DNA from 4 places in the Ensifer sp. YR511 genome. Region 1 is predicted to be linked to each of the others. Evidence: riboswitches for the same ligand, from Rfam matches in the RefSeq annotation. Region 1 holds a riboswitch; each other region holds the start of a gene.
What was found. A riboswitch is a leader RNA that binds a small molecule or an ion and turns the genes downstream of it on or off. The one in region 1 is predicted to bind cobalamin.

Region 1 (7,598 bases):
CTGGATGACGCCGCTTGCCTTTGCCGTGATCAACGGGCAGGCAGGAACGGTGCGGCTGCTTCTCGAAAGGGGCGCGAATGCACGCGTGCGCGATGGCGCCGCCGGCCCGTCGATACGCGATCTTGCCCTGGAGCAAGGCAATGCGGAGATCGTCGCCTTGCTGCGCGCTTCGGCGGCCGCGCCGCAATAGGATGCGCAGAGGGAGGCGCGGGCAGTCGCCCGCGTTCTCCTGATCCCCGCTGCGACCGCTGATTGTCGGGCGATTCAGCCGGTTGAAATCGTTAAGTATTTTATCACCAGCTTATTTAAGCCAAACTTCGATTTTGGTCGCTAGGGTGCCGGCAGTATCGGCTGCCATCGTTGCGCATCGCACCTCCACAAGTGCTAGTATGCCCGGCAGGGCCGGTACGGACGAGGGGGACTGGCGTGGTGGAAAAGGCGTTGCGGCAGGCAAAGCGGGACAAGACGGTCTGGGCGATCCATGCCGCCTGTACCTTGGTCGCGGTCCTGATCATTGCAAGCCTCATCTATGTCCTCGACCGGTCCGTCACCGAGGCCGATCGCTTCGGCCTTTCGGCCGAGCGTCGGCTTGTCGCAAACGAGCTGCGCCACCAGATGGATGCGGTCGTTCAGTTCCAGGCGCAGGTGTCCTTCTGGGACAAGACCTACGAGGAGCTGGCGACGGGGCATGTCAGCGAGAGTTTCGTCGCCGACGAGCTTTCGGGCTGGCTTTGGGAAGACTACGGCTTCTCCTGGATCATCTTCACGGATCCGGCCCGCACCGTTTCGACGGCGCTCAAGGACGGCGCATCGGTTCCGGCAGAGGTGGCCCGCGTGCCGCTCGACGAGGTCGATGATCTCGTAGACGAAGCCAAGCGCCGCTACGACAATGCGCTCAGGAACAACGACGGCACCTACAATCTCGATGTCACGACGCCAGATGCGCAGTCCGTGATGCCGGCCGTGCCCGGCATCCACGCGGTGGACCTGCGCGAGATCGGTGGGCGCATGAGTGTTGCCGTGGTGCAGGCGGTCATCCCCGAGACATTGGTGGTTCCGGCGGAACGGCGCGATCCGGTGCTCATGGTCGCCGTTCGGCCGGTCACGCCGAAAATGACGCGCGAGATCGCGGCACGGCTGGGTATTCGCGGGCTGGCCTTTGTTCCGCTCAACGAGCGGCCTGCAGGCAGTGCCTATGCGTCTGTCGGGCGCTGCTCCGATTCGTCCTGTCTCGTGGCCGCCTGGGTGCCGAAATCGCCCGGTGGGTTCGTCCGCGCGGAGCTGTTGCCGAGCGTCATTATCATGGCGATCGTCGCAGCACTGCTGATGGCCTTCGTGGCGCTGCGGTTCTCGACGCTCTTTGCCGCCCTGCAGCAGAGCGAGGCGCTGAACCGGCACCTTGCCAAGCACGATCGCCTGACGGGGCTGATGAACCGCAGCGGCTTCGACGATATGCTGGCGGCAGCCCTGTTGCGGGCATCGACGCATCCGTTCACGCTCGTCTATGCCGACCTCGATGAATTCAAGGAGGTCAACGACCGCCACGGCCACGCCGCCGGCGATGCCGTGCTGGTGGCCATGGCCGAACGCTTTCGCAACCGGGCTGGCCCGAAGGGCACGGTCGCGCGGCTTGGCGGTGACGAATTCGCGGTCATTCTCGGCGATTGCAGCGAGGCCGACGCCCGCAGCCTGACGGCCGGCCTGATCGCCGACGCGCAGACGCCGGTCGCTTTCGAGGGCCAAATGCTCGTTGTCGGCGGCAGCGCCGGCATCGCCTTTGCGCCGCGGCATGGCCTGACGGCACGCCAGTTGCTGCTGGCTGCGGACGAAGCGCTCTATCTGGCCAAGCGGCGCGGCCGCAACCGCTTCGAAACGGCGGACGACATGGTGTTACCGGCCGAAAAGAACGACGGCCAGTCGGCGGCCTGAACGTTACCCGCGGATCGGCAGCAGCGTTACTCCGGGACATTGTAGGGCGTGATCACCACCACGGCGGAGAGCTGCGGGCCGATTGCCGGCGCCTGGGCGCCGGGCCGCAGCATCATCGTGCGAAAGGCGGTGCGCGCATCGGTCCTGAGGTCGTGATGCAGCACGAAGTGAATGCGCCGTTCCCGCAACAGCGCCAGATTGTCCTCGTCGAGATCATGGGCGATGTAGCGCGCGCAGTGACGTTCGAGGCGCTCGAAGGCTGCAAGGACGGAGCGGTTGCCGCCACCGATCGAATAGGCCGCGTTGATATCGGGATTGGCCGAGAGCGCCGCGTGAGCCAGGCGGCCGGTTTCGCTGTCGCGGCCGTGGCCTTCGCTGATCTCGACGATCCGGATTGCCGGATAGCGCTCGCGCAACACCCGGCGAAAGCCGATCTCGCGTTCCTCCTCACCACGAAAGCGGCCGCTCGAAAGGGTCACCAGCACAGTTGCCGGCGCGCCGGAAAAGCGCTCCCCGAGGAGGTAGGCGGCCGTTTCGCCCGCCGCCCGGTTGTCGGCGCCGGCATAGGCCGTCCGCTGGGAATGGGGCAGGTCGGTTACCAGCGTCACGACGGGCGTGCCGCCCATCTCGAAACGGGCGACTGCGGCGACGATCTCGGGCACGTCCGGCGCCTTCAACACCAGGCCGTCGGTCCCGCGCAGCCGGATTCGGTCGAGCAGTTGCACGATCTCCTGTGGGCGCATCGTCTCGGCGAAGTGGAACCGGCAGCGAAAGACGGTGGGCGCGAAGGTCATCGCCTCGCTCTCGAAGGCGCGACGCACCGCATCGGTGAAGCGTTGTGGCGACTCCATGACGATATCGATCGCAAACTTGCGCCCCTGGATGTCGAGGCCGGCCTGCTGCTTCTCCAATTCCTCGATGGCTGCGCGAACCCGGGCCTCCGTCTGGCGGCGCACGCCCGGCCGCTCGTTGAGCACGCGATCGACGGTCGCGGTGCTGAGCCCGGCCTGAAAGGCGATGTCCTTGACCAGAAACGGATGGGCCATCGCCTTGCTCTCCTGATGGATTTTTGATGGATTCTTGCTCTATATCATGTTTTGCCGCCGCCTATAGTCGTGTTCATCAGGATGTTCCAGAGGAGGAAACGCGATGAAGACCGACAACAAAGCGCGCCAGCGGATCGACCGCGTCTGGCTCACCGAAGAGGCTTGCGATCTCGAATCGTTCCGGGCGGAAGTCGAACGCCAAACCAGCCTGTCCGACTACCCCCATGCTTCCGGCTGCGAAAAGAATATCCTGATCTATGACAGCGCCGCGCTGATTGCGGCGTGCGGCGATGCCGAGGCGCGGCGTTCTGTTCTGGCGGAGATCTGCGAGGTACTGGCGACCGGGCCTGGCGTGGCGGTTTTCAAGCGCGCCTTTGCCGATACGACAGCAATCGACGTCGCAAGCGGGGTCTTTGACGCTATCATCGAAGAGCAACATCGCAGCAACAGCGGCGGCGGCGATCACTTCGCCAAACCCGGCGCCAATGACCGCATCTGGAACTCGCTGGAAAAGCACTGCCTGAACGCGCCGGAGAATTTCGCCTCCTATTACGGCAATGCCGTCATAGCGCTCGTCAGCGAGGCTTGGCTCGGGCCGAACTACCAGATGACGGCGCAGGTCAATCGCGTCAATCCTGGCGGTGCGGCGCAATCGGCGCACCGGGATTATCACCTCGGCTTCCAGACCGCGGCCGTGATCGAGCAGTATCCGGCGCATGTGCACAAGCTTTCACCGGTGCTGACGCTGCAGGGGGCGGTTGCCCATTGCGACATGCCGCTCGAAAGCGGACCGACGCTGTTCTTGCCCTATAGCCAAACCTATGTGCCGGGCTATCTGGCGCTCAACCGGCCGGAATTCCGCGCCTATTTCGACGCACACCACGTGCAGCTTCCCCTTGAAAAGGGCGACGTTGTCTTCTTCAACCCGGCGCTCTTCCATGCCGCCGGCACCAACCACTCCCGGGATATCCGCCGCGTGGCCAACCTGCTGCAGGTGTCTTCGGCCTTCGGTCGCGCAATGGAAACCGTTGACCGACTGACCATGAGCGCGACGCTCTATCCGGCCTTGCGGGCCTTGCTGGCGGGCGGGACGCTGACGCAGGCGGAAGCGGCCAACGCGATCTCCTCCTGTGCCGAGGGCTATTCGTTCCCCACCAATCTCGACCGGGATCCGCCACTCGGCGGGTTGGCGCCGAAGACGCAGGCGCAGTTGATGCGCGAGGCTCTCACTGCGGGGACGGGCGAACAAGAGTTTCTCTCGGTGCTGGAGGCGCAGGCGAAGCGCAAGCTGAGCTGACGAGCGAGTTACAATTTGACAGGCTCCCGGTGTGTTTCAGCCGGGAGCCGCAGCCGTTTCAAACGATCATTTCCGAGGGAGGAATTCGATGAGTGGACAATTGCAAGGCAAGATCGCCATCGTCACCGGTGGTACGCAGGGACTGGGCGCGACGATTGCTGGCCTTTTCGCCGAGCGCGGCGCTGAAGGCATCGTCATCTGCGGCCGCAACGCCGCCAAGGGGCGGGCGAAGGCCGAGCAGATCGGCAAGGCAAGCGGCGCGAAAGTCGTCTATGTCGAGGCCGATCTGGAAAAAGTAGAGGACGCCCGCAAGGTGGTCGCCGCTTGCGACGCGGAATTCGGACGGGTCGATGCGCTGGTCAACGCCGCAGCTATCACCGACCGTGGCACGATCCTCGACACCACGCCCGAACTCTTCGACCGCATGTTCGCGACCAATGTGCGCGCGCCGTTCTTCCTGATGCAGGAGGCGGTGAAGATCATGCGGCGGGAGAAGACCGAGGGCACGATCGTCAACATCGGCTCGATGTCGGCGATGGCCGGCCAGCCGTTCATTGCCGCCTATTGTTCGTCGAAAGGCGCGCTCGAAACGCTGACCAAAAACACGGCCTATGCGCTTCTTCGCAACCGCATTCGCGTCAACGGGCTGAATATCGGCTGGATGGCGTCCGAAGGCGAAGACCGCATCCAGCGCGAGTTTCATGGCGCGGCTGCCGATTGGCTCGAAAAGGTGGCGGCCGACCAGCCTTTCGGTCGGCTCGTCGATCCGGCTGAAGTGGCGCGGGCCTGCGCCTATCTGTCGTCGGCCGAGTCCGGGCTGATAACCGGATCGGTGATTTGCTTCGATCAGTCGGTCTGGGGCGCCTATGACGACTCGCCGCATCCGGTCGCTCCGCTTTGAGGCGGAGGCAAACGACTAAGCTCGACAGTAGCCGGCGGAAAGTGGCGCGCCATGTCTCGACCGGGTTGGCGCGCTTGTCTTTCTCAAACGGCTGTGCACTTAGTGCCGTCGTCAGGTGCCCGCGAAAGCGGGAGAATCGGGAATCCGGTGTCATTCCGGAACGTGCCCAACGCTGTGACGGGGACGATCGCCTCTAAGAGAGCCTTGAGTTGATTCAAGGTTTTGCCACTGGATCTTCAATCGATCTGGGAAGGCGAGGTGATCGGTTGAACCGAAGTCAGAAGACCGGCCTGGCGAGATAGACCGAACCCCGCGTGGACGGCGGGAGGTTTTCGCATTGTTGGGGATCGAACGATGCTGACTGAACCGAAGGGCGGCCTTGCGGCTGCCGGCGCCTTTTCGCTGCCAGAGCGGGAGGCCGTCTACCGTGCCATCGAGACACGTCGCGACGTGCGCGATGAATTCCTGCCCGCGCCATTGCCGGATGATCTGATCGGGCGCCTGCTGGCCGCTGCGCACAGCGCCCCGTCCGTGGGCTTCATGCAGCCGTGGAACTTCGTGCTGGTGCGGGCGGAAGAAACGCGTGAGCGCGTCTGGCAGGCGTTTCGCCGCGCCAATGACGAGGCCGCGCTGATGTTCGAGGCGGAACAACAGGCCAAGTACCGTGCGCTGAAGCTGGAAGGCATCCGCAAGGCGCCGCTCAGCATCTGTGTCACCTGCGACCGCACGCGCGGCGGTGCCGTCGTACTCGGGCGCACCCACAATCCGCAGATGGACGTCTATTCCACCGTCTGCGCCGTGCAAAACCTCTGGCTTGCGGCGCGGGCCGAAGGGGTGGGCGTCGGCTGGGTGAGCATTTTCCACGAGGCCGAGATCAAGGCGATTCTCGGCATCCCAGATCATATCGAGATCGTTGCCTGGCTCTGCCTCGGCTATGTCGATCGCCTCTATCAGCAGCCGGAACTCGCCGTGAAGGGCTGGCGCCAGCGCCTGCCGCTCGACGAGCTGGTTTTCGAAGACGGATGGGGACGCAGCAAGGAGAAGGCGTAAGGCCTCGTCCGATCAATTCTGGACCGGCTGATAGGCCGGTCCCTTCGGATGCTTGAGGTCGATGGCGGTTTCTTCCTGCGGCAGGTAGGTCGGGCCGACGACGCGAACCTTGTTCTTCGACGGATCGTAAGGCCGCTCTTCGGCCGGCGCCTTGGCGGTATTGCTCGCCGCTTCCGGCTTCTTGGTCTCGATGACGATGATCGACGACTGGTCGTCACCGATCTTCGTTCCGTTTGCCTTCGGTGTGGTCGAGGCGGTCTGGGGTATCTGGCAGCCGCACTGGCCGGGTTTTCCGACGGCGCGGGTGCGATAGGCAAAGGCGTTGGGCATTTCGGTATAGGGACGGCCGGTCACGGCCGAGACCATCTTGTCGCTCTCTTCCGTGTTGAGGTCGTGAAAATAGAGCTCGGTCTCAGCCCCCGGGCAGCGCGCCCGACAGGCCTGCTCGTCGCGCGGGAAATCGGCCGGCGTCGCATCCGAAGAAACCGGGAAAAAGGCGCCGTCGCAGGTGCGCACGCACATGGTTCTGAGCGTGCCGCTATAGTAGCGCTCCTGCGGCGCGTAGCCGTCTTCGCCTCGGCCGAGCATCGGGCCGTAGGCGTCTTCCGGCGGCAGGTCGGCAACGATGTTGCGGTGGCTTTCCGGCACGTCCGGTTCCACGCTTGCGAACTCCTCGCGGTCGCCATAGCAACCGTTGATCTCCAGCGCGGCGAGGATGCGTCGCCGGCTGTCGTCGCTGCCGCCGGCGACGATCTGCTCGCGCTCGGACTTCAGCATGCGCAGATTGTCTTCCATCTCGGCGATCAGGCTGTTGAGGCCGTAGCAAGTGTCGGGGTCGCCGCCGTCGAAGCCAATGGCGTTGCCGCCACTGCAACCCGCGCGGCGGCGGTCGTTCTTTGCCCGCCGCAGCTCGATATTCTGCCGCGAGATCGCGCTTGCGTAGTCGCGCGCATCGGCATTGCTGGCGACGTAGTCAGGCAGTTGCGCGAGCCGCGCGTTCAGTCGGTCGCAGGCCGTCGATGCCAGTGACGGACCGGCACCGATCAGAACCAGAGGCACAAGGGCCGCAGCGACGTGTTTCATGCGCGTGAACACGGGCGAAAGTCTCTTCCTGTTGCCAGGTCGGCGCCGACCTTCTGCGGGTGGCTGCCAGCGGCATTCCTGTTTCGCCTCCATCATAGAGCTTGTCGGTGATCGTGCAACGACAAGCGACGGTTTGCGTTAACAGCGCAGATCGACTGATGCGCTTAGGCGGCGCGGGCGGTTTCCAGCGACATCGGACGTTCGAGCACGGTACCTTCGATGGCAGCGACCGCCTTCATCCGCGTGAGCAGATCCGGCGTTACTTCCCAGGCGACGGCAACCGCGAAAACGG
Region 2 (7,598 bases), 740 kb from region 1:
TCTGCGCGGGCTTTCCGACCGGCCGATGCGGGAGCGGGGGACGGACTATTTCGAGAATACCCGACGCGCCATCGCCTTGCAGCGGGACCATGCGCGCTCCAATCCCGGCGGTTTCGCCGGATATGGCGAGGACCTGTGGGGCCTGAGCGCCTGCCATGCGCCCCGCGGCCGGCTGCGGCTTGCGGATGGGCGCCAGCAGCGGCTTTTCGGCTATGTGAACCGCGGCGCACCCTACGGCCTTGATGACGGCACGCTCGTGCCCTGGGCGCCGCTTGCCTGCCTGCCGTTCGAGCCGGATGCGGCGCAGGCCTCCCTGGTGCATATGGCAGACAGTTATCCGGGACTTTTGAGCGAAGGGCGCTTTCCCGGCGGCTTCAATCCGAGCCTGGCCGCCGGCGCAGGCCCGGAGGGCTGGATCGATGCGCGTGTCGTCGGTCTTGACCAGGGCATCGTTGTCATGATGATCGAGAACTGGCAAAGCGGCCTTAGCTGGGCGCTGATGCGCAGCATGCCGGCGATCCGTCTCGGCCTTGAGCGGGCGGGCTTCGACGGTGGCTGGCTGCAGGAGGGGGAAGGCGCGTGTGGTAATCCGCCCGCATCCCGCGCCAGAGGATGAGAATGGACGACGGAGACGGCATGCGCTTGAACGACCACCGGCCGACAGCGGAGACCGCGGCGTTTGCGCCGCAGGCGCTGGCCGTCGCCGACCATCTGCGTGCCCAGTTTCCCGAGGCTGCCGTCTCGCTCGGGCCGGCGGCCAGTGATTTCAGCGCGCCGGGCGACTTCTGGGCTGCGGGCAGCGCTGGCCTTGAGGCGGGGCTCGCCTATCAGGATTTCTTCGGGGTCGGCATGACCGACCGGATCCGGGCGGCGCATCTGATCGCCTTCTATAGCCGCCAGCTGAGCGTAGTCCTTGGCGCGTTCCATCTCGGCGCCGGGTTGCAGGCGGAGGTGGCCGGCATTCGTTTCGAGGATTGGACGCGGCTTCACCGTGGCGTCGAAGTCGCGGGCAAGCGCTATCATTTTCGCTTGCATCCGCCGGCGACGGAGCGCCAGGGTGGCCAAGGCGTCAGCGCATTCGAACAGGGCTTCATCGCCCATCTGGCACCCGTCGTTGCGGTTCTGAAAGCGCGAGCAGGGCTGTCGAGCGGGGCGCAATGGCGGCTCGCGGCTGATGCCCTGGCCGGTGCGTTCCTGGAAATCGGCCGCGCGATCGGCGACGAGGCGCGCGGCATGGCCGAGGCGCTGGCGATCGTCAAACGACCGGGTTCGCGGCTCTACTCAGAGGAGCTCTGCTACGAGCAGATCGCGGCTCTCGATCCGGCAAGCGGCGCTGAGCTGTCGCGCCAGTATCGGATCCGTTGCGGCTGCTGTCTCTACTTCAAGACGGAAGGGGGCAGCTTCTGCGACACTTGCGTGCTGCTGGAGCCGGAAGATCGCCGCGCGCGGCTGGCGGCGCATCTCATGCAAAACGGCGGGACCTGAACCCCGCCGTCGCTTTGCTGACGATCTGTGATCAGTGATCACTGTGCCTTGACGAAGCGCTCGTTGATGAAGCCGGAGACGACGCCGAGCACGATCCAGAAGGCAAGCGTGGTGGCGAGTGCGGCAACCGCAAACTCGGCGCCGAGCACGGCCGGAACGTTGCTGGTGATATCGAGCGGCTGCGGCGCACCGTAGACATGGGGTGCTGCGATCGCCACCAGGCCTGCGACCTTGGAGACGATCTCCTCGCGCAGGACGACGAGATAGAGGCCGACGGCGGAGAGCGCCACGGTCACCAGCCACCAGGTCTGGCGGTCGCCGAGTTCGGCTGCCGGAAAGCCCGGCAGTTCCGGCGGTAGACCGATCGCCGGCAGCATGTGCACGGCAAGCCAGCCGCAGGCGCCCCACAGCGCGCCGTTCCTGAGCGTGATCGGGTAGCCGATCACCAGGCTGACGCCAGCGAGCAGCAGGCCGAAGCCGGAACCTGTCACGAGGTTCGCCATCAGCGTGCCGGAGAAGCGGCTCATGCCGAACATGATGCCGCCTTCCTCATGCTCGCCCTCATGGGCATAGGCCGGGGTGATCGGCGACAAAGCGTCGAGGAAAGCGCCGAACGGCGACACGGCTTTGAGCGACGAATGCTGGTCGTGGTTTTCTGCGGCCGGCTGTGCCGCACCCGGCTGGGCGGCGGGCTGTTCGGTGGCGGCCGGTGCCTCGCCTTCGAATTCTTCTGCATGCAGGATCAGCGGTGTGACGCGCAGTTCCTGGGCGCCGGTCATGAAGACACCGGCAATCAATCCAGCCACGATCGCGGCCAGAAGCGTTCTGACAATCATCTTGAAATCCCTCGATAACGACAAAAGCCACGCCCTGTGGCGTGGTCCTTGAGCCTTCCCATTTTCCCTATGCTGCGGATGGCCTTCGCGCGCCGGAAAAACCGGGATGCACGCAGGCCTCCATCCGGCTCGGGCCGGATGCGTTCAGGTCCGCAGATTGTTCGATGCGGAACGTTGTTCACGTTCCGGCGCATCGGTCAGTGGCAGGGGAAGCCGTAGGAGTGGCGGGTGTCGTGCGCCGTGTCGTGCAGCACTGCCGAGTTGGCAAGGCCGGCGCCAAAGACGAGGAATGCGCCGATGAAGAGCGCGATGACGCCAGCGGTCAGACGATCGCTGAGGGAGAGCGGGGTGCTCGAAATGGTAGACGTAGCCATGACAACCTCCGTGATGGCATCGGGAAATTCCCGGTTGGGCCCTATGCCCGTATCGAGTGGCAGGTTTCCTGGCTCACGGCGTTGGGCTCGATGCCCTCGATCTGCCTCGCCTTCCCAGCTCGGCCGCCCTCTCGCGGTCTTGCCAGTGGCTTCTTCCGGATCGCTCCGGAACGGTGGATCGACGTCGCTCTACAGTCGCGGGGTCGGCCGTGATTTGAATGCCCAGCTTGGGTCCATCCGTCACATTCCCGTTTACTCCCGAAACACGTTCGCGTCCCGGGAACCAATCGATCCCAGATGATTAGGATTGTGTCATGGAGTTGTCAATTGAGTGCGCGCCGCCGCGCGGTCCATCCGCGACAAAATCCTTGATGGTCATGCGTTTGTAGGCTTCGACGATCTGGTCACCCTCGGCCCGGTCGACCGAGACTGCAAGTCGCATGGTGCAGTCGCCGAGATGCATGATCAGGAAGGCGGCGCTGTCGATCTCTTCGCGCGGCGTCTCCGGCACAAGGCAGGCCCAGACATCGGCAAGCAGCTTTCCGCCGGCGCGGCTTTGCGCAAGATCGATCTCGCGCAGTGCCTTGTCGGCCTGCATCGCCGACCAGATGTCGCGCATGACCGGCTCGGCGAGGAACATGTCGTAGTAGATGTCGAACAGCAGCGAGAAGGCGTCGCGCAGTTCGGCTATCGACGTGACCTTTGCCAGTTCGGCCGCGATGCACTCGTTGCAGACCGCATTGTAGCGCTCGGCCAGCGTGCGCACGATTGCCGCCTTGTCGGGGAAGTACTGATACAGCGAGCCGATCGAAATCCCCGCCTTTTCAGCGACTTCGCTCATGCGCATGGCGTCGCTGCCCTTCTCCTGGATGAGCGCCGTCGCGCAGGCAAGGATCTGCTCGACGCGCTCGCGGCTGCGCTTCTGGCTCGGCGTCCGGCGCAGCGCAGGCTCGTCGTCGGCGGGAAGCGTGGCGGGACTTGCATCTGGAATCATGAGTAATGCTCACATTTTGACTTGACTCCTAAAATACGAGGATTTATCACATTTGCAAATGTGAGAGATGCTCATGTTTGTTGGTGGAACCTCAGGAGGAAACGATGTCTCAGAAAGTCACACTGGTTTTGGGCGGTACCGGCAAGACGGGGCGGCGGGTGGCCGATCGCCTTCGGGAGCGGGGCGTAGCGGTCCGCATCGGCGCCCGTTCGGCGTCGCCTTCCTTCGATTGGACGGATGAGGCGACCTGGACGCCCGCCCTTGAAAATGTCGATCGCATCTATGTCTGCTACCAGCCCGATCTGGCGGTGCCGGGCGCCGTCGAGGTCATCGCCAAGTTCTCGAGCCTTGCCGTTCGCTCCGGCATCAAACGGTTGGTGCTCCTGTCGGGCCGCGGCGAGGACGAGGCGGAAGCCTCCGAGCGTGCGCTGCAGGCCTCCGGCGCCGACTGGACGGTCATCCGGGGCAGCTGGTTCTTCGAGAACTTCGACGAAGGCTTCCTGGCCGACGGCGTGGTGAGTGGTTCGGTCTTCCTGCCGGTGGACGAGGTCACCGAGCCCTTCGTCAGTTGCAACGACATTGCCGACGTGGCGGTTGAGGCCCTTCTGGACGATGCGCATATCGGCAAGGTCTATGCCTTGACCGGCCCGCGCCTGATGACCTTTGCCCAGGCCGTCGCCGAGATCGCCGCGGCCGCCAACCGTCGGATCTCTTATCAGGCCATTCCGGTTTCCGACTTCGCAGCGCATCTCAAGGCGGACGGCGTGCCGGATGACTATGTCGAACTCATCCGCTATCTCTTCACCTCGGTGCTCGACGGACGCAATTCCAGCATGACGTCCGATGTCGAGCGCGTGCTTGGGCGGCGTCCGCGCGACTTTGCAGATTACGCCCGGGAAACCGCAGCAACTGGTGTTTGGAGTCTTGCCGCATGATCCCGTTGATCCCCGCTCTGGCGTTTGCCGCCGCGATCGGTTCCGGCCTGATGGCCGGGCTGTTCTTCATCTTCTCGGTTTGCATCATGCAGGCCCTGTCGCGGCTGCCGCCGGAGCAGGGGATCGCCGCGATGAACGCCATCAATGTCGTGATCCAGAACCCGATCTTCCTCAGCGCCTTCATGGGCACGGCGCTGCTCGCCCTGGCGCTCGTCGTCGTCGCCTTCATCTCGGGGGGCGAGGGCAGGTGGTGGCTTGCCGCCGGTGGCATTGCCTATGTCGGTGGCGTGCTGCTGGTGACCATTGTCTTCAACGTGCCGATGAATGACGCACTCGCCGCGGCAGCCCCCGGTCAGGCGGCGACCGATCTCTGGCGTGAGCGCTATCTGACCGATTGGGTCTGGTGGAACCACGTGCGCACATGGGCCTCGATCGGCGCGCTGGCGTTTTTCGTTCTCGGTTTCGCCCGAGCCTGACGAAAAGCGCCGGCAAGTCGATCCTTGCCGGCGCCTGCACGCGTCCTGACCTTCAAGCCCATCCCGCCGTCAGGGCTTCGGAATACGCGCGTCGTATTGCGCTTCAAGGTCGGCAAACTTGCTCCAGAAGGCTGCCGGCTTTTCGCCTTCGAGCAGAGCGCGCAAAATGTCGAGGTGCACGTGCCAGCCGGCGGAGAAGCTGGTCATGACCGCGCGGTCGGCGATGCGCTTATGGGTGACGACGAGCAGCACCTTGTCGCCGCGGGGGCTGAGCTCGAAGCGGACCTCCGACGGGGTGCCGGTCTCTTCGTTCCAGGTATAGGCCAGTAGTCGTGGCGGCTCCCAGGCGAGCACGTGGCCGTAATTGCGCACCTCGCCGGCGTGCTCGGCGTATTTCTGCGGTGGCCGATCGTCCTCCGTCGTCAGTTCCGAGTGGCGGAAGACGTGCTCGACCTCGGCCCCTTCCTTCGATCCGATCGTTCCGGACGCCATCCAGAGCCGGCGCTTGCTTTCCTCCGTCAGATAGGACCAGACCCGCTCGATCGGGCCGGGAAGCAGGCGCTCGATGCGCACCGCGTCCGGTGCGACGACACGGCCGTAGTCGGCGCCGGCAAAGGCTGTGGCAGACGAAGTCATGGCTTTTCCTCCGGATCAGTTTGGATTGTGGCGTCTTCGGCGAGAAGCAGCGCCTCGAGTGCGTCGATGCGGGGGCGCCAGAAGGCTTCGTAGTGGCGCATCCATTCCATGCCTGCATGCATCGGCGCGGCATCGAGCCGGCACACATGCATGCGACCTTTCACTTCGCGGCGCACCAGACCTGCTCCTTCCAGCACCTTTATGTGCTTCGATGCCGCGGCCAGCGAGATCGAGAACGGCGCCGCAAGCTCGCCTACCAGTCTTTCGCCCTGCGAAAGGTCCTGGAGCATGGCGCGCCGCGTCGGGTCCGAAAGCGCGTGAAACACGGCATCGAGATGTGCGTTCTGATATTCAACCATATTGTTGAATATCCTCTCGGTCGACCTAATTGTCAACCGTTCGGTTGAATTTAAAAGTATCGCGACAAGAGACCAGGCCGCGGTGGGTCGTCGTGGATGCGCCGTCCCTTCCAGGCGGCAAGCGCATCGGCAAGATCGTCGGTCGGCACCATCTGGGCAAACTGTTCGCTTTCGACCAGCAGCCCCTCGGCGATCGACATGTTGAGGCCGCGGGTGACGGCGGTGATGATCGAGCGCACTGCAAGCGGGGAGTGGCCCATGATGCGTTTTGCCAGGTCACGGGCGGCCGACATCAGTTCCTCATGAGCGACGACGTGGTTGACGAGCCCCAGCTCCAGCGCGCGATCGGCCAAGAAATCCTCGCCTGTCAGCAGCAGTTCAAGCGCGCGCTTGCTGCCGGCGAGCCGCGGCAGGCGCTGGGTGCCGCCGAAGGTCGGCGGCATGCCGAGCTTGATTTCCGGTTTGGCAAAACGCGCCCGGTCGCTTGCAACAGCGAGATGCACCGCTTCGGTGATCTCGCATCCGCCGCCATAAGCAAGCCCGTTGACGGCAGCGATGACCGGCTTCGGAAAGGCTTCGAGCCGGGCCGTCAGGCCCTGGCCGCGACGGACGAAATCGCGCACGGCCGGGTTTACGCCCTTGGCCACGCTTTCCGAGAACTCATGGATATCGCCGCCGGCGGAAAAGGCGCGGTCGCCGGTGCCGGTGATGATCACGGCGCCGACGCCGTCGTTCGCCTCGATCTGGTCGAGAAGGCTCATGAGCCGGTCGATCAGCTCGTAGTTCAGCGCGTTGAGTTTCTCAGGGCGGTTGAGAGTGAGGAGGGCGATGCCCTCGGAAATCTGCATCAGCACGGTGTTCGACATGGTTGCTCTCCGGCAGGTGTTGACGGGGGGAGGCTAGGTGAGGGAAGATGCCATGTATATTCACTAGTCGGTATACATGAGAGATGGCGAAAGCAGAGAAATCGACCCGGGAGCTGATCGTCGCAGCGGCGGAAAAGCTGTTTTATGCCGAGGGCATCCGCGCCGTCAGCGTCGATGCGGTGGCGGAAGCCGCGGGCGTGACCAAACGCACGCTCTACTATCATTTCGACAGCAAGGACGAGCTGATCGCCGCCTATCTCGAAGGCCGCGACCAGCCCAATCTGAAACTCTTCCGCAAGTGGTTCGACGCGGGCGACGGGGACATTGCCGACAAGGTCGAGGCGATCTTCGTCAACCTGGCGCGGGCGGCGCGCCATCCGAAATGGAAGGGCTGTGGCTTCCTGCGCACCTCCGCCGAGCTTGCCAACATGCCCGGTCATCCGGCGATCCGCATCGGTGCCGCCCACAAGAAGAAGTTCGAGGCCTGGATTGCCGAGACCTTTACCGAAGCCGGTGTCGCCGAGCCGGCCATGCTGGCAAAGCAGATCCTGCTGCTGCTCGACGGCAGTTTCGCGGTCGTGCTGCTGCACCGGGATCCAAGCTACATGGAGGTGGCGGGCAAGGCTGCGGCGACGCT
Region 3 (7,598 bases), 230 kb from region 1:
TGGCTTTCTCGACCCGTTCGGTCAGTCCCTTCAGTTCCTCGTCGGCCTTGGTCAGCTGCTCGGCCGCCTGGCTCTGGGCCGGCGGCGTCGCATCCGCCGGCAAGGCATCGGCCGCCGGCTGGGCATTCTGGGCAGGCTGTGTGGTTGTCGCCGCAGGTTCCGTGGCACCGGGGGTCGCCCCGTTCTCCGCTGGCTGCGCCTCCTGCGCCGGCTTGCCGGCAGCAGGCTGGGCGGCGGTCTGGGACGATTGTGCCCCTTGCGGCGATTGCGCCGGCTGTGTCGATTTCTGGCCCGCCTGCCCGTTTGCCTGTGCGGTTTGTTGCGCTGTCGGCTGCGCCGCCTTCTGGGCCATGACCGGGCCGCCCACGGCAAGCGCCAGCAGGCAGACGAGAATGGCGGGCAGTTTTCCGACAGAACGCAATTTCATGATCCTTGCAGATTGAGACCGTGGTCCGGAATCGCTCCGGCCGTCTTCACGTTTCGATGTGAATACGAAAGACGGCGGAAAGATGCAAAGAACGGCGATAAATCCCCGTCAGCGCCCGCTTTCCCGTTAAAAACCGGCGCCGGGCTGCGCCAGATAGGCAAGTTCGGCCTCCGTCGAGGGCCGCGCCAGGAAGGCGTTGCGATGCGGGAAACGACCGAACTGCTCGATCACCTCGCGGTGCCGGATGGCATAGTCGAGATAATCGGCATCGCCGAGCTCGGTAAAGAGCTTCACCGACATGGTCTGGTCGGTAAGGTTTTCCGAATGCTCGAAGGGCAGATAGACGAAGGCGCGCCATTCCGGCTTGATCGCCATGTCGGCACCGGCGCCAACGGCGAGCTTGGCCTCGTGCAGTGCCAGGCAATCGGTGGCAAAGGCGAGCGGCGTGCCGCGAAACATGTTGCGCGGCATCTGGTCCAAAAGCACGATCGCCGCCAGCCGGTTTTCCGGGCTCGCGCGCCAGATCTCGTCGACACCACGGGCCAGCGCCAGGTGCGACGCCTGGAAGCGGCTGATACAGGCCTGGTCGAGTTCGTGGCTCGTCCCGAACCAGTCGTCATAGGTGAGTTCGCCAAACCAGAAATTCAGAACGTCCTGCGGCGTGCAGATGTCAGCTTCGTTCGCCATATGCTCCTCACATGCGGGCCAATCGCCGATCCCTCGGCTGCGCTAACACATAGGCCGGAACCGGCCCTTGTCCATAACGTGTTCCTACCCGCCTTACGCGCGTCGCTTCAGGATGGCAATGAAGGCGATGCCGCCGACGAGCCCGGTGACGACGCCGATCGGCATGTCCTCCGGCGCCATGATGACGCGGGCCGCCAGATCCGCAAGGATGAGCGTCAGCGCCCCGAAGAAGGCCGAGAGCGGAATGACCCGCACGTTGTCGCTGCCGGCCAGAAGCCGCACGAAATGCGGCACCATCAGCCCGACGAAACCGATCGCGCCGGAAAAGGCGACCATCACCCCGGTCAGAAGTGCGGTGACGACGAACAGCGTCAGCCGGAAGCGGCGCACGGGAATGCCGAGCGTCATCGCGGTTTCGTCGCCCATGGCGAGCGCATTGATTTCGCGCGCCCGGATCATCAGCCAGCCGAGGGAGGCGAAAAGCACCACGCCGGGATAGACGAGCTGCGACCATTGCGCCAGGCCAAGACCGCCGAGCATCCAGAAGATGACCGTATGGGTCGCCCTCGGGTCCCCAAGGAAAATCATGAGGTTGCCGACGGATGTCAAGACGAAGGCGACCGCGACGCCGGCCAGCACGAGACGGTCGGCGCTGCTCCCGAGCACGCGGGAGACGAAGGCGACGAGCACGGTTGCGAGCAGCGCGCCGGCAAAGGCAAAGAGCGGCACCGTGGCAAGACCGAGGATCATGCCGGTGTGCAGCAGCGCCACGATCGCGCCGAGCGCGCCGCCGGAGGAAACGCCGAGCAGATGCGGATCGGCAAGTGGATTGCGCGTGACCGCCTGCAGCACGGCGCCAGTCAGCCCCAGCCCGGCGCCGACGAGGCCCGCCAGCATGACGCGCGGCAGGCGCACGTCCCAGACGATGCTCTCGCGCCCCGCCGACCAGAAAGCCTCGACGCTGCCCGGAGAAATCTTGCTGGCGATGATCGACCAGACGGTCGCAACCGGGATCGGCGCCGAGCCGAGCGATACGCCGGCCGTGACGGTCAAGGCCAGCAGCAAAAGCGCCGTCATGAGACCGGCACCCGCCTTCAGCGCCCGTGCCGGCGCTAGGCGTGAAACGGCGACGGGACCAGGCGACGCATCCTCAGCCAGCATCGCTTACAGGCCCTCGCCCTGAAAGGCCTTGGCAAGCCTGGCAATGGCGTCGATGTTGCGCGGGCCTGGCGTCGCTTCGACATAATCGAGCACGACGAAGCGATCGTTCTTGACGGCATCGACATTCTTGAAGGCTGCATTGTTCTTCATGAAGGCGATCTTGTCCTCGGCCTTCACCTCGCCGTAGTTGACGATGACCACCACTTCCGGGTTGCGCTCGATCACCGGTTCCCAGGAGATTTCCACCCAGCTCTTTTCCACGTCGTCCATGATGTTGGCGCCGCCGGCGGCCTCGATCATCGCCGTCGGAATGCCGAAGCGGCCGGAAGTAAACGGCTTCTCTTCGCCGGAATCATAGACGAAGACCCGCGTCGGGTTAGCCTTGCCGGCGTTCGCCTTGGTGATCTCGGCAAGCTGGCGGCGATAGCCGTCAACCAGCGTCTCGGCGCGATCCTCGACGCCGAAGATGCGGCCGAGATTGAGAAGATCGACGAACATGTCGTTCATATCAGGCTTCTGCTTGGCCATCACGTGGATGCAGGATTCGGTCAGCTCGTAGACGCCGATCTTGAAGGGCGCCAATGTCTCGGGCGTGACCTCGCCGCCGACCTTCATGCCGTAGTTCCAGCCGGCAAAGAGGAAATCGGCATCGGCGTTGAGCAGCACTTCCTTGGTCGGATATTTCTCCGAAAGCTCCGGCAGTTCCTTGACGCCTTCGCGCAGCTTCTCGTCCAGCGTCTTCCAGCCGGAGACGCCGGTATAGCCGACCATGCGGTCCTGGAGCCTCAGCGCCAGCATCATCTCCACCAGGTTGACGTCGTTGGCGATCGCGCGCTTCGGCGCCGCGTCGAAGGTCACCTCGCGGTTGCAGCTCTTGACGGTGACCGGATAGGCCAGCGCCGGCGTGGCGGCGGCAAGCACGAAAAGAAGGGAAAATGGGGCAATATTGATCTTCATGAAATCGATCCCTGTCGAGGAAGTGAAAAGGAAAAGCGGGCGCCGCCGGCAGCGGCATTGTGAACGGTGGCGGTGACGCCGAAGGCGGCCGAAAGCTCGCCGGGGCTGAGCACCTCTTCGGGCGGGCCGAAGGCCGTCAGCCGCCCGGTGGTCAAGATCGCGACATCTGTCGCAAACTCGGCGGCGAGATTGATGTCGTGCAGCGTCGAGACGATTGTCAGTTTCAGCGTCTGCAAGAGCTCGAGGATTTCGAGCTGGTGGCGGATGTCGAGATGGTTCGTCGGCTCGTCGAGGATGATGATGCGCGGTTCCTGTGCCAGCGCGCGGGCGATCAGCACCCGCTGCTTCTCACCGCCCGAAAGCGTCGAGAACTGGCGACCGGCAAGATGGGCAAGATCGAGATGCGCGAGCGCATGCTGCACCCGCTCGCGGTCGAAATCGTTCCAGCCGCTCAAGCCCTCCCGCCGCGGAATGCGTCCCATCATCACGACGTCGCGCACGCTGAAGGGAAAATCGCCGGGCATCTCCTGCAAGACGACGGCGATTGTCCTTGCCGCCTCGCGGGCCGAGATCGACCAGAGATCGACGCCATCGACCGAAACACGGCCGGCATTCGGCTGCACCGCCCGGTAGAGGCAGCGCAGAAGCGAGGTTTTGCCGGCGCCATTCGGCCCGAGGATCGCAAGCCGGCTGCCGGCCGCGATCGCAAAGCCGATGTCGTTGACCAGCGTCAGGCCCGAACGCGGCCCCCAGCGAAGGCCCTCGACCGTGAGGGCTGCACCCGTCGCGTTGCAGCTCATGGGTTCGTTCCTCTGCGCGACCTCATTGGAAGTGCCCGCCAAGATCTTCGGAGACGAGCATCGCCGCGGGAATGCGGGCAAGCGTCTTGCCTTTCAGCCCGCGCGGCCGTTCCGCCGCCCGCGTCATGCCATCGCCACGCTCGGCATAGGTTGTGGCAAAGCGCACGAGATCGTCGATGTCCTCTTCCGGCGAGACGTCGCCGAAGAGATAGGTCGCCTTCCCCGTTGCCTGGAAGGCGATGGTGCAGGGCCGCGTGCAGGCCGCCATGCAGACCGTTCCGGCGATCGAGAAGTCGCGATCGAGCGGTGCGCCGAGCGCTGCGATGCTCAGGTTGAGCCGCTTGATCAGCTCGGCACCGGGCACGCATGGGCCGCCGGTGAAGCGGCAATCGGTGCAGACCGTTATCTTGTGCTGTCGGAAATTCGGCTCAGCCATTCCTGCCCTCCGCCGGACTGACGGCAAGAGATGGCGAAACGGCAAGAGGACGGAAAACCGTCGTATGAAAGCCAGTTCTTTTCCATCGGAACACCCCGTCCGTTGTGGTTGATCGGTTCGATGGCAGGTCTCCTGGCTCGCGGGTCGTGGCGCATCCACGTCTTCCCGGTCTTCGACCAGTGACATGGTGTGAATGCGCTTTCCGCTCACAGTTGCGGGGGCAGCCACGGTCTCGGCCCCATCAGGGTCGTCCGTTCCGTGTTCCCTTTTCAGCCGCTTCCGCATTGTCGCGGACGCAGCACCATCAACGCCTTCCTCGCATGAATCGGCGGATGAGACAACCGCACGACACAGGCGGGAGGGATCTATCAACATGCGGCGTTTCGTCATGCGAGATTTGTTATAAAATAACATTACGTAGCGCAAGCCGAAAATTGGGCGCCGGACACAATCCGACGCCCGCGATAGCGACCACCTTTCCGCTAAAAGACGTGCCGTGCTACCTCAGAACTCCGGCGGCAAGAGTTCGGCCGTCAGCGTCACCGCGACAGAGGCGTTGCCCGGCAGGTTGCGCACGCCGCAGACGGAGCGAACATGGCCAGCCCTTTCGCCAAAGGCGGCCGCCAGAAGCTCGGAAGCACCGTCGAGGACCTTCGGGTGCTCCAGGAAATCCTCAGTGCAGGCGACATGTCCCTCCAGCCGGACGATCTGGCGAATACGCTCGAAACGGCCGAGATGCTCATGGATCTGCGCCAGCGCGTTGAGCACTGCCAACTCTGCGGCCTTGCGCCCCTCGTCGATGGTCACATCGCGCCCGAGCAGCCCCGTATGCACGAAGCGCCCGTCCAGCAATGGCCCCTGCATCGAAACATGAAGCATCTCACCCGCCTCGATCACCGCGCGGTAGGCGCCGAGCGGCCTCGGCGGCGTCGGGAGCTGAACGCCAAGTGCGCCGAGCCTTCGGATAACCTCGTCCATCATTGCTTCCCCTCCTCGTCACCTTACGAACCGGCCGCCTTGCGGAGACGACACCGCTTTTTTCTCAAGCCCTCGAAGTTCTGCCGCCCCTATCGCAAGCAGCAAGACGCGCCGTTCCGTGCCCAGCAACTTTTCCAAGCATAACCAAGAGAAAACGCCTCATGCTTCACGTTGGGAGATAACGTTACGAATTACAACACCAGAGTTGAAGTGCCATCGCGATCCGGGCCAGTGCCGCGGTCTTGCGATCGAATGCGACCGACACATCGCGGCGGCCTCGATCCCCAACCCCAAGCAAAAACGCTGAAATGTAACATACGTTACGCTCACGTAACCCTATGCCCGTTGAGAATTTCGACGACCGAAGCGACAATTGCCGGGATTAAGATTGGGCATCGACAAGCCTCGGAAACAAGCTCAACTTAGCCGCGCAGATCCCGAAATGAAGTGACGGCAACTCAACTTTCAGAGGGGAATAGCATCAGTGAATCCCATTGATTTCTTCGTCGACACGCTTCGGACCTATCCGCCTGTCGCCGTCTTCCTCGCCCTCGGCATCGGCTTCCTCATCGGTCCGATCAAGGTCGCGGGGTTCAACCTTGGAAATGTCACCGCCACGCTGCTTGCGGGCGTTCTCATCGGACAGCTGGGTATCCAGGTTTCCGGCGACCTGAAATCCACCCTGTTTTTGATTTTCCTCTTCGCCGTCGGCTACGGCGTCGGGCCGCAATTCGTGCGGGGCTTGAGCACCGATGGACCGAAACAGATCGCCTTTGCGCTCTCCGTGCTGGTGCTGTGCCTCGTCGTTCCCTATCTCTGCGCGCTGATTGCCGGGCTGCCGCTCGGCTATGGCGCCGGCATGTATGCCGGCTCGCAGACGATCTCGGCTGCAATCGGGGTTGCGACCGACCAGATCAATTCGCTCGGGCTGACGCCGGAGCAGGCCAAGACCTTTGCCGACCAGATCCCGATCGCCTATGCGGTGACCTATATCTGGGGCACGATCGGCTCGGCGATCATCCTCGCCCAGCTCGGTCCCAAGCTTCTTGGCATCGACCTTCCGGCGGCCTGCCGCGAATACGAGGCCAAGCTCGGCGGTGGCAGCGAAAGCAGTGAGCCCGGCATTACCCGCGCCTATCACGACTTCGGCCTCCGGGCCTATCGCGTCGACGCGGCAAGCGGGCTCACCGGGAAACCGGTCAAGGACATCCTTCCCGGGATCCGCGTCTTCGTCGAGCGCCTGCGGCGCGGCGACCAGATCATCGAGGCCGATGGCAACACCGTGCTGCAGCCGGGCGACGTCGTCGCCTTTTCGGGCCGGCGTTCGCTGCTCGTCGAAAACCTGGACAACAAGCTGCTCGAGGTCGAGGACAAGGAGCTGCTCAACGCGGAAGCCGAAGTCCTCGATGTCTACGTGACCAGCAAGGCGCTCGCCGGCAAGACGCTGGCGGAAGTCAGCACCATGGATTGGGCGCGCGGCGTCTATGCCCGCAAGATCATCCGCTCGCTGGTCGAGATCCCGGTGCTGCCCGGGACGACGGTCGAGCGCGGCGACATCGTCACCATCGGTGGCGCGAAACGCCATGTCGAAGCGGCGATCAAGGCGCTCGGCTTTGCCGACCGGCCTGTCGAGACGACCGACATCGCCTTTCTCGGCTGGGGGCTTTTCATCGGCGCGATGATCGGTGCGCTGACGATCACGATCGGCGGCATCCCGATCGGCCTTTCGACCTCCGGCGGCGCGCTTCTGGCGGGCCTCGTGCTCGGCTGGCTGCGCACCACCTACCCCGCCTTCGGCCGCATCCCGTCACCGGCGCTGTGGCTGATGAACACGCTCGGCCTCAACATCTTCATCGCCGTCGTCGGGATCGGCGCCGGCCCGGGCTTTGTCGCAGGCCTGCAGGAGGTCGGCATTTCGCTGTTCATCTGGGGCGTGGTCGCCACATCGATCCCGATGATCGCCTCGGTGCTCCTCGGCCACTATGTCTTCAAGTTCCACCCGGCGATCCTGTTTGGCGCCTGCGCCGGTGTGCGAACGACGACGGCAGCGCTCGGCATGATCCAGGAGGCGGCCAAGAGCAAGGTGCCGGCGCTCGGCTACGGCATGCCCTACGCCATCGGAAACACGCTGCTGACCATCTTCGGCCTCGTC
Region 4 (7,598 bases), 170 kb from region 1:
TTGCGGCTGCCGAAATAGACGATCGCGGTCATCGCCGCCAGGATCACAATCCAGGGGGAGCCGACGAACAGGCTTTCGAGGTAGTTCAGGAACCATTGAAGCGGCTGGACCACCGTGTCGATGGCGTTACCATAGGATCGCACGAAGCCCTTGAAGCTATCATCGACAGCCTTGCGGGCGAGCCGGATCGTGCTCTCGTCAATGGCAGGGAACTTGCAGAGCAACGCTGGCAAGACACTGCAGATGGAGGCCATTTGTTTCCCCTTCTTGGCCGGAAGTTTTTTTTAAGCCGGCCGCGTCTCGGCATCGAAAGGCTCGATGACGGCGCACACTTGGGTGACCTCTTTGGGTCCCGGCACTTAAACTGTGGCAGCGAAATGTGTCATCCGCTTACCTGATAGCGACGCGAAGGCTCCCGGTTCGCCGCCTCTGAGACGATGAACGTTCAAACGAAACCCGCAAGGACGCCCCATCGTTCCCTGTCCCGGCATCAAAACCGGAACGGGCAGGCGGCCGATTCCACGGTCCGCCTGCCGTCATTTTCGGTCAGAGCGCTGCCTTGACCTTTTCGGCCACTTCCGGGCTCACCCACTGTGTCCACATATCCGGGAACTCGGCGAGGAAGTGCTTGGCGCCGTCCTCGTTGGTGCCCTGGTTCTGGTCCATCCAGGCGAGAACCTTGTTGACGGTGCCATTGTCCCACTTGCGCGCCTTGACGTAGTCCATGGCGACGCTCGCCTTGTCGGCGAAGGACTTGGTCACGACGGTGTAAACGTCGGAAACCGGGTAGGAATTGACTTTCGGGCTCGGGCAATCCGGCACGGCGGTGCAGGCGTCCCAATCGGCCTTGTCGTGATCGACGCCGAAGGAGAGGCGGGTCATCTCGTATTTGCCGAGGATGGCGGTCGGTGCCCAGTAGTAGCCGAGCCAGCCGGTCTTCTTTTCGAACGCGTTGGCGATCGAGCCGTCGAGGCCGGCAGCCGAGCCGGTATCAACCAGCAGGAAGCCGTCCTTCTCCGCGTTCAGCGCGCGATAGAGATTGGCGGTCGAGACCTGGCAGTTCCAGCCGGACGGGCAATTGTGAACGGCGGCCTTCGACGAGTCTTCCGGTGCCGGGAAGAGTTCCGGGTGCTTCAGCGCGTCCTGCACCGTCTTGATGTCCGGGTGCGCGTCGGCGAGGAATTTCGGGATCCACCATCCTTCGACGCCGCCTTCGCTCAGGATCTTGGCGGCTTCGATGAGACGGCCTTCCTTGATCGCAGCGTCGAGCGGCGTGCGCACGGCGTTGACCCAGAGTTCCGGCGCCATGTCGGGCTGCGCCTTTTCGTTCATGGAAGCGAAGGTCGGCATGGTGTCGCCGGTGACCAGCGTCACCGTGCAGCCGTAGCCGTTCTCCAGAATGAACTTGTCCACCTGGGCGGCGACGCCGGCAGAAGCCCAGTTCATTTCGGCAATGCTGACTTCACCGCATTCCGCGGCCTGCGCGGAACCCGCCATGGCATAGAGGCCAGCGGCGAGAATGGTGGAAGCGAGGAGTTTCTTCATGTTGCAAGACCTCCCAGTCTTATTTTGCAGCCAAGATCCAAACGGGAATCCACGGCGGACGCGACATCCTCCGTCACCCGAAACAACGATGCAGCCGGGGGTTCGGCATCAAACAAGCCAAGGTTCACCCTTGCTGCGGACGGTGCGGGAGTTCGTATTCAGCCCTGGCCGCGGAACCCTGTCGCCAGCCAATCTCCTCTTATACCGCAAACCAAGCCTAAGGTTTCTCGCTGAGAAATCAACCTCTTCAATCGGTTGACCGGGAAGGACGGGGTCTCGTGCGTTCTGTCTGCGACATCGCCGAAGCGCGTATTTTGTGCGTGAGAGACCCCGAATTTAAGCAATAGCGACAATTCTTGCCGCAAAAAATGGCGCTGGGCGCCACGGACCTCAGAACCCTGTCGAGATCCTGACGTTTCCTGTCGTGATTGCGTCACGCCAAATGGCGCGCATGTCGCGAAAAATTTACAAAAAAGTCCGGAATTCATCTTTGGTTAAATCCTCACTAACCATCCGGTAACGATGTCCAGCTAATTGTTCTTCTCGCGGCGGGGGACTGCCGCCGGTCCGGATCAGGTTTGTGCGTCCCGGACTTTGAGCGAACCTTCGGTGTGTTTTTCCGAAGTGACCAGGCGTTTTTTGGCGGCCGCATCCCTCTTGAAGAGGTTGATGCGGCCTTCGCATTTCAGGGCCAATGCCGGACATAAAAAAACCGCCCCGGAGGGGCGGTGGAGGAGGCTCTGGGAGGAGAGCTCGAAGGGGCTTCCGCCCCGATCGCTGGCGTTAGCCGACGTTCGACGTGCGGATGACGCCGAGCGGGCCGAAGGGCGCGTCGACGACGAGGTTGCGTACGCGCGACTGGCTGGACGGAACCTTCGAGTTCCAGGCGATCTGAACGAAATTGGGCTTGCTGAAAATATACAGCATGGACATGAACCTTGAGAGGCCGGAGGCCTATCCTCCGGGGCGTGTTGCTATGCCGCTGATATAGGAGTGCGCTGCAAAAAATTGAATGCCAAACTCGCCACGCCATGTCGCATTCTGGCTATCGGCCGCGACATTTTCGACAAGCCTTGCGAAAGCGCGAAACAATGCGTGAAAGGGCTTTGTCAATTGCGGCGAAATCGTGTCGAAACAGACCTTTGCCGCTGCCCGTTTCAGTGTTACCGATGGCCGCATGACACGCAGGATCATGTTGCAGGGAACCGGCTCGGATGTCGGAAAATCGGTATTGGTGGCGGGGCTCTGCCGGCTTGCCGCCAATCAGGGCCTGAAGGTCCGGCCGTTCAAGCCGCAGAACATGTCGAACAACGCCGCCGTTTCCGACGACGGCGGCGAGATCGGCCGCGCGCAATGGCTGCAGGCGCTGGCCGCGCGCGTGTCGTCGTCGGTGCACATGAACCCGGTGCTCCTGAAGCCGCAGTCGGACGTGGGCAGCCAGATCGTCGTTCAGGGCAAGGTCGCCGGGCAGGCTAGGGGGCGGGAATATCAGGCGCTCAAGCCCAAGCTGCTGGGCGCCGTCATGGAGAGTTTCGAACAAATATCGGCCGGTGCCGATCTCGTGGTGGTCGAAGGCGCCGGCTCGCCGGCCGAAATCAACCTCAGGCCCGGCGACATCGCCAATATGGGCTTTGCGACACGGGCCGACGTGCCGGTCGTGCTGGTCGGCGACATCGACCGCGGCGGGGTGATCGCCTCGCTGGTCGGCACGCATGCGATCCTGCCCGAGGAAGACCGGCGCATGGTGACCGGCTATCTCATCAACAAGTTCCGCGGCGACGTCACGCTGTTCGACGACGGCATTGCCGCCATCGGCGGCTACACCGGCTGGCCCTGCTTCGGCGTCGTGCCGTGGTTGAAGGCGGCGGCACGCCTGCCTGCCGAAGATTCCGTCGTACTGGAGAAGCTGACGCGCGGCGAGGGGCGGGCGCTGAAGGTTGCCGTCCCGGTGCTGTCGCGCATCGCCAATTTCGACGACCTCGATCCGCTCGCCGCCGAACCGGAGATTGATCTCGTCTTCGTGCGGCCTGGCAGTCCCATTCCGGCAGACGCTGGCCTCGTCGTCATTCCCGGGTCGAAGTCGACCATCGGCGACCTCATCGATTTCCGTGCGCAAGGGTGGGACCGTGACCTCGAACGTCATGTGCGCCGGGGCGGCCGGGTCATCGGCATCTGCGGCGGCTACCAGATGCTCGGCCGGCGCGTCACCGATCCGCTCGGCATCGAGGGCGGCGAACGTGCGGTCGAGGGTCTCGGGCTGCTCGAGGTCGAGACCGAGATGGCGCCGGAAAAGACGGTGCGCAACAGCCGCGCCTGGTCGCTGGAGCATGATGTGGCGCTCGAAGGCTACGAAATCCATCTTGGCAAGACGCAAGGTGCGGACTGTGGCCGGCCGTCGGTGCGCATCGACAATCGCGCCGACGGCGCCCTTTCGGCCGATGGCCGCGTGATGGGCACCTACCTGCATGGGCTCTTCACCAGCGACGCCTATCGCGGCGCGCTGCTCAAGAGTTTCGGCATCGAAGGCGGCGCCAACAACTACCGCCAATCGGTCGATGCGGCGCTCGACGATGTCGCGAACGAGCTGGAGGCTGTGCTCGATCGTCGCTGGCTGGACGAGTTGCTCAGGCACTAGGGACGCGGCAAGGGTCAGCCAGCAGGTCCCCGGGGGAACTACGCTGCGACATCGTGCTCCTCGCTTGCGGCTTCCCAGACTTCCCGCGCGGCATCCAGGTTCATCAGGGCAATCCCCAAGCCGACAATCAGGTCCGGCCAGGCCGACTGCCACAGGTAGGCTGTCGCCAGACCCGCGGCGATGATGGCCACATTGGCGAAGGCATCGTTGCGGGCCGAGAGAAATGCTGCCAGCGTGAGGCTGCCGCTCGTGTGACGGTAGGCGACGAGCAGATAGGCGCAGAAGAGGTTGACCACCAGCGCCCCAAGTCCGGTCAGGGACAGGGCAAAGGGCTCTGGCGGGACCGGATCCATGAACTTCGCCCAGGCCGTCCAAAGGAAGGCCAGCGCCGGTACCAGCAGAATGAACGCCATCGCCAGGCCGACTCGCGCGCGGGTTCGCGTCGTCCAGGCCAGAGCAAAGAAAATCAGCATGTTGACGGAGGCGTCTTCGAGCAAGTCGACGCTGTCGGCCATGAGGGACGCCGAGCCGATGGAAAGCGCGACAAGGAGTTCGACCCCGAAATAGCCGAGGTTCAACAGGGAGACGATGAGGACGACGCGGCGCAGGTCGGTATCCACTCGAAAAGTTCCTTTTCTGGCGAGATTCGCCCCCGGCACTTTGACACACGTGTTAGCAGCAGGTTGCTATCCATAGCATTAGGTTTCGACATCGGTCCCGCTCACACCGCCGTCGTGCCTGACGCCCGACAAATCGTCGCGTGGCGCAACTCGGCCGGGGAGGCGTCGCATGCGTCGATTGACTTTGGGCTGCCCGCTTCCTAATCATCAGGTGTTGGATGGTTCCCCCTTGTCGTGGCGATCTGGGGGAATAATTGGGAATGTGACGGATGGACCCAAATCGGGCATCCTTATCGCAGCCGACCCCGCGACTGTAGAACGGTCAGGGTTCGCCATCGGGTTTGGTGCCGGGCTGTCGGCCGGTTGCACGGGCAATCGGGGCAGGTCGGGGATCAAGCCGGAAAAGCCACTGGCGTGGCATCGTGATCAGCCGGGTTTGGACGCCTCTTCTTCTACGAATCGTCCGCCTTTCACGATGTCCCTCACAGCACCCATGCGTCGGAGACGACGCGCAAAGGTTCGCTGTGGCACCGGAAAGACGCCGGGAAGGTGAGGCGGGCCGCTCGGGCCCTGACATCGGAACCTTGCCCTTTAAGGGCGAGGCGATGTTCGGCCCGTGACGCCGTGAGCCAGGAGACCTGCCATCCGGCACGGGCATTCCGCCCGAGGGGACTTTTGTCTCCAACGCCATCACGGAGGTTGTTTTGGCTCGCAGATGTTTTCAAGAACGCGCCCGTGGCGCGTCCGATGGCTTTTGCCACCGACGGCTGATTTGGGAATGTTGAGGCAGCCACGATGAGCAGTCTCAGCGCCGGGCCCGTGCTGGTCCTTGGCGGCGCCCGTTCCGGCAAGTCCAGCTTTTCCGAGAGGCTCGTCGAAGCGTCCGGCTTCACCATGCATTATGTCGCCACGGGCCGCGCCTGGGACGACGAAATGCGCGAGCGCATCGACCATCACCGGACGCGCCGCGGCGAGGGCTGGACGACGCATGAGGAGCCGCTCGATCTCGTCGGCATCCTCAGACGCATCGATGATCCCAGCCATGTGGTCCTGATCGACTGCCTGACGCTATGGGTAACCAATCTCATGCTGGAAGAGCGCGACATGACGGCGGAGTTCGCCGCCCTTGTTGCGTATCTGCCTGAGGCGCGGGCGCGCCTCGTCTTTGTTTCCAATGAGGTCGGCCTCGGCATCGTGCCCGAGAACCGCATGGCCCGCGAGTTTCGCGACCATGCCGGCCGGCTTCACCAGATCGTTGCGGAGAAATCCGCTGAAGTTTACTTTGTCGCGGCCGGTTTGCCGCTGAAAATGAAGGGTTGATCCATGACCACTGCGAGAGCCAACCAGGGCAAGATCCCGGCGACCGTCATCACCGGCTTCCTCGGCGCCGGCAAGACGACGATGATCCGCAACCTGCTGCAGAACGCCGACGGCAAGCGCATCGCGCTGATCATCAACGAGTTCGGCGATCTCGGCGTCGACGGCGATGTCTTGAAGGGCTGCGGTGCCGAGGCCTGCACCGAGGACGACATCATCGAGCTTACCAATGGCTGCATCTGCTGCACCGTGGCTGACGATTTCATCCCGACCATGACGAAGCTGCTCGAGCGTGAAAACCGCCCTGACCACATCATCATCGAAACCTCGGGCCTTGCCCTGCCGCAGCCGCTGATCGCCGCTTTCAACTGGCCGGATATCCGCAGCGAAGTGACCGTCGATGGCGTCGTCACCGTGGTCGACAGCGCCGCCGTTGCCGCTGGCCGCTTTGCCGACGACCACGACAAGGTCGATGCGCTGCGCGTCGAGGACGACAATCTCGATCACGAAAGCCCGATCGAGGAGCTGTTCGAGGATCAACTGACGGCTGCCGATCTCATCGTTCTCAACAAGACCGATCTGATCGATGCCTCCGGCCTCAAGGCCGTGCGCGACGAGGTGTCTTCGCGCACCAGCCGCAAGCCGACGATGATCGAGGCGAAGAACGGCGAAGTCGCCGCTGCCATCCTGCTTGGCCTCGGTGTCGGCACGGAAAGCGATATCGCCAACCGCAAGTCGCATCACGAGATGGAGCACGAGGCAGGTGAGGAGCACGATCACGACGAGTTCGACAGCTTCGTCGTCGAGCTCGGTTCGATCGCCGATCCGGCCGCCTTCATCGATCGCCTGAAGGGCGTAATCGCGGAGCACGACGTTCTGCGCCTCAAGGGTTTTGCAGACGTGCCCGGCAAGCCGATGCGCCTCCTGATCCAGGCGGTCGGCGCCCGCATCGACCAATATTACGACCGCGCCTGGGGCGCTGGCGAAAAGCGCGGTACGCGCCTCGTCGTCATCGGCCTGCACGACATGGACGAGGCGGCGGTGCGCGCTGCGATCACCGCGCTCGTGTAGATCGTTCTTTGAATGAAATGATCTAACGCATTGAAATGATGCAGTTCCGGATGGAGAACGCTTTTAGCGTTTTCGTTCGGAATTGCCCCAACGGACAAGACGAATGCATCTGCTTCTCGCCCAGAAAGGAACGATCGCCGACGGCAACGAGGCGATCGACCTTGGGCAAACGCCGGCCGATATCCTTTTCCTATCGGCCGCCGACACCGAGCTCTCCTCGATCGCCGCGGCTCACGGCCGACGCGACGGAGGCTTGAGCCTGCGCATCGCCAGCCTGATGAGCCTGATGCACCCGATGTCGGTCGACACTTACGTCGAGCGCACGGCGCGTCACGCCAAGCTGATCGTCGTCCGGCCGCTCGGTGGCGCCAGCTATTTCCGTTATCTGCTGGAAGCCCTGCATGCGGCTG

Region 2: another riboswitch for cobalamin. It lies ahead of BLU15_RS04350 (CbtB domain-containing protein); the one in region 1 lies ahead of bluB (5,6-dimethylbenzimidazole synthase).
Region 3: another riboswitch for cobalamin. It lies ahead of BLU15_RS01800 (DUF1636 family protein); the one in region 1 lies ahead of bluB (5,6-dimethylbenzimidazole synthase).
Region 4: another riboswitch for cobalamin. It lies ahead of cobU (bifunctional adenosylcobinamide kinase/adenosylcobinamide-phosphate guanylyltransferase); the one in region 1 lies ahead of bluB (5,6-dimethylbenzimidazole synthase).

The regions. Positions count from the first base shown of each region.
Region 1 is NZ_FNGR01000001.1:133,933-141,530, reverse strand. Features, by position in the region: gene BLU15_RS00655 (ankyrin repeat domain-containing protein) at 1-190, shown strand, start outside; gene BLU15_RS00650 (diguanylate cyclase domain-containing protein) at 427-1,929, shown strand; gene BLU15_RS00645 (LacI family DNA-binding transcriptional regulator) at 1,956-2,975, opposite strand; gene BLU15_RS00640 (phytanoyl-CoA dioxygenase family protein) at 3,079-4,272, shown strand; gene BLU15_RS00635 (SDR family oxidoreductase) at 4,361-5,173, shown strand; cobalamin riboswitch at 5,270-5,482, shown strand; gene bluB (5,6-dimethylbenzimidazole synthase) at 5,528-6,223, shown strand; gene BLU15_RS00625 (DUF2865 domain-containing protein) at 6,236-7,306, opposite strand; gene BLU15_RS00620 (acyl-homoserine-lactone synthase) at 7,471-7,598, opposite strand, start outside.
Region 2 is NZ_FNGR01000001.1:874,564-882,161, reverse strand. Features, by position in the region: gene BLU15_RS04365 (glucoamylase family protein) at 1-616, shown strand, start outside; gene BLU15_RS04360 (ferric iron reductase) at 619-1,485, shown strand; gene BLU15_RS04355 (CbtA family protein) at 1,524-2,321, opposite strand; gene BLU15_RS04350 (CbtB domain-containing protein) at 2,519-2,695, opposite strand; cobalamin riboswitch at 2,736-2,998, opposite strand; gene BLU15_RS04345 (TetR/AcrR family transcriptional regulator) at 2,997-3,689, opposite strand; gene BLU15_RS04340 (NAD(P)H-binding protein) at 3,794-4,624, shown strand; gene BLU15_RS04335 (anthrone oxygenase family protein) at 4,621-5,100, shown strand; gene BLU15_RS04330 (SRPBCC family protein) at 5,170-5,736, opposite strand; gene BLU15_RS04325 (ArsR/SmtB family transcription factor) at 5,733-6,095, opposite strand; gene BLU15_RS04320 (crotonase/enoyl-CoA hydratase family protein) at 6,146-6,961, opposite strand; gene BLU15_RS04315 (TetR/AcrR family transcriptional regulator) at 7,045-7,598, shown strand, end outside.
Region 3 is NZ_FNGR01000001.1:368,824-376,421, forward strand. Features, by position in the region: gene BLU15_RS01775 (mechanosensitive ion channel family protein) at 1-427, opposite strand, end outside; gene BLU15_RS01780 (DUF924 family protein) at 554-1,114, opposite strand; gene BLU15_RS01785 (FecCD family ABC transporter permease) at 1,208-2,191, opposite strand; gene BLU15_RS01790 (ABC transporter substrate-binding protein) at 2,279-3,232, opposite strand; gene BLU15_RS01795 (ABC transporter ATP-binding protein) at 3,229-4,032, opposite strand; gene BLU15_RS01800 (DUF1636 family protein) at 4,055-4,468, opposite strand; cobalamin riboswitch at 4,573-4,789, opposite strand; gene BLU15_RS01805 (RidA family protein) at 4,973-5,449, opposite strand; gene aspT (aspartate-alanine antiporter) at 5,931-7,598, shown strand, end outside.
Region 4 is NZ_FNGR01000001.1:301,020-308,617, reverse strand. Features, by position in the region: gene BLU15_RS01450 (ABC transporter permease) at 1-254, opposite strand, end outside; gene BLU15_RS01445 (ABC transporter substrate-binding protein) at 547-1,545, opposite strand; gene BLU15_RS01440 (hypothetical protein) at 2,329-2,472, opposite strand; gene BLU15_RS01435 (cobyric acid synthase) at 2,723-4,180, shown strand; gene BLU15_RS01430 (cation efflux transmembrane domain-containing protein) at 4,219-4,800, opposite strand; cobalamin riboswitch at 5,003-5,461, shown strand; gene cobU (bifunctional adenosylcobinamide kinase/adenosylcobinamide-phosphate guanylyltransferase) at 5,596-6,120, shown strand; gene cobW (cobalamin biosynthesis protein CobW) at 6,124-7,188, shown strand; gene cobN (cobaltochelatase subunit CobN) at 7,292-7,598, shown strand, end outside.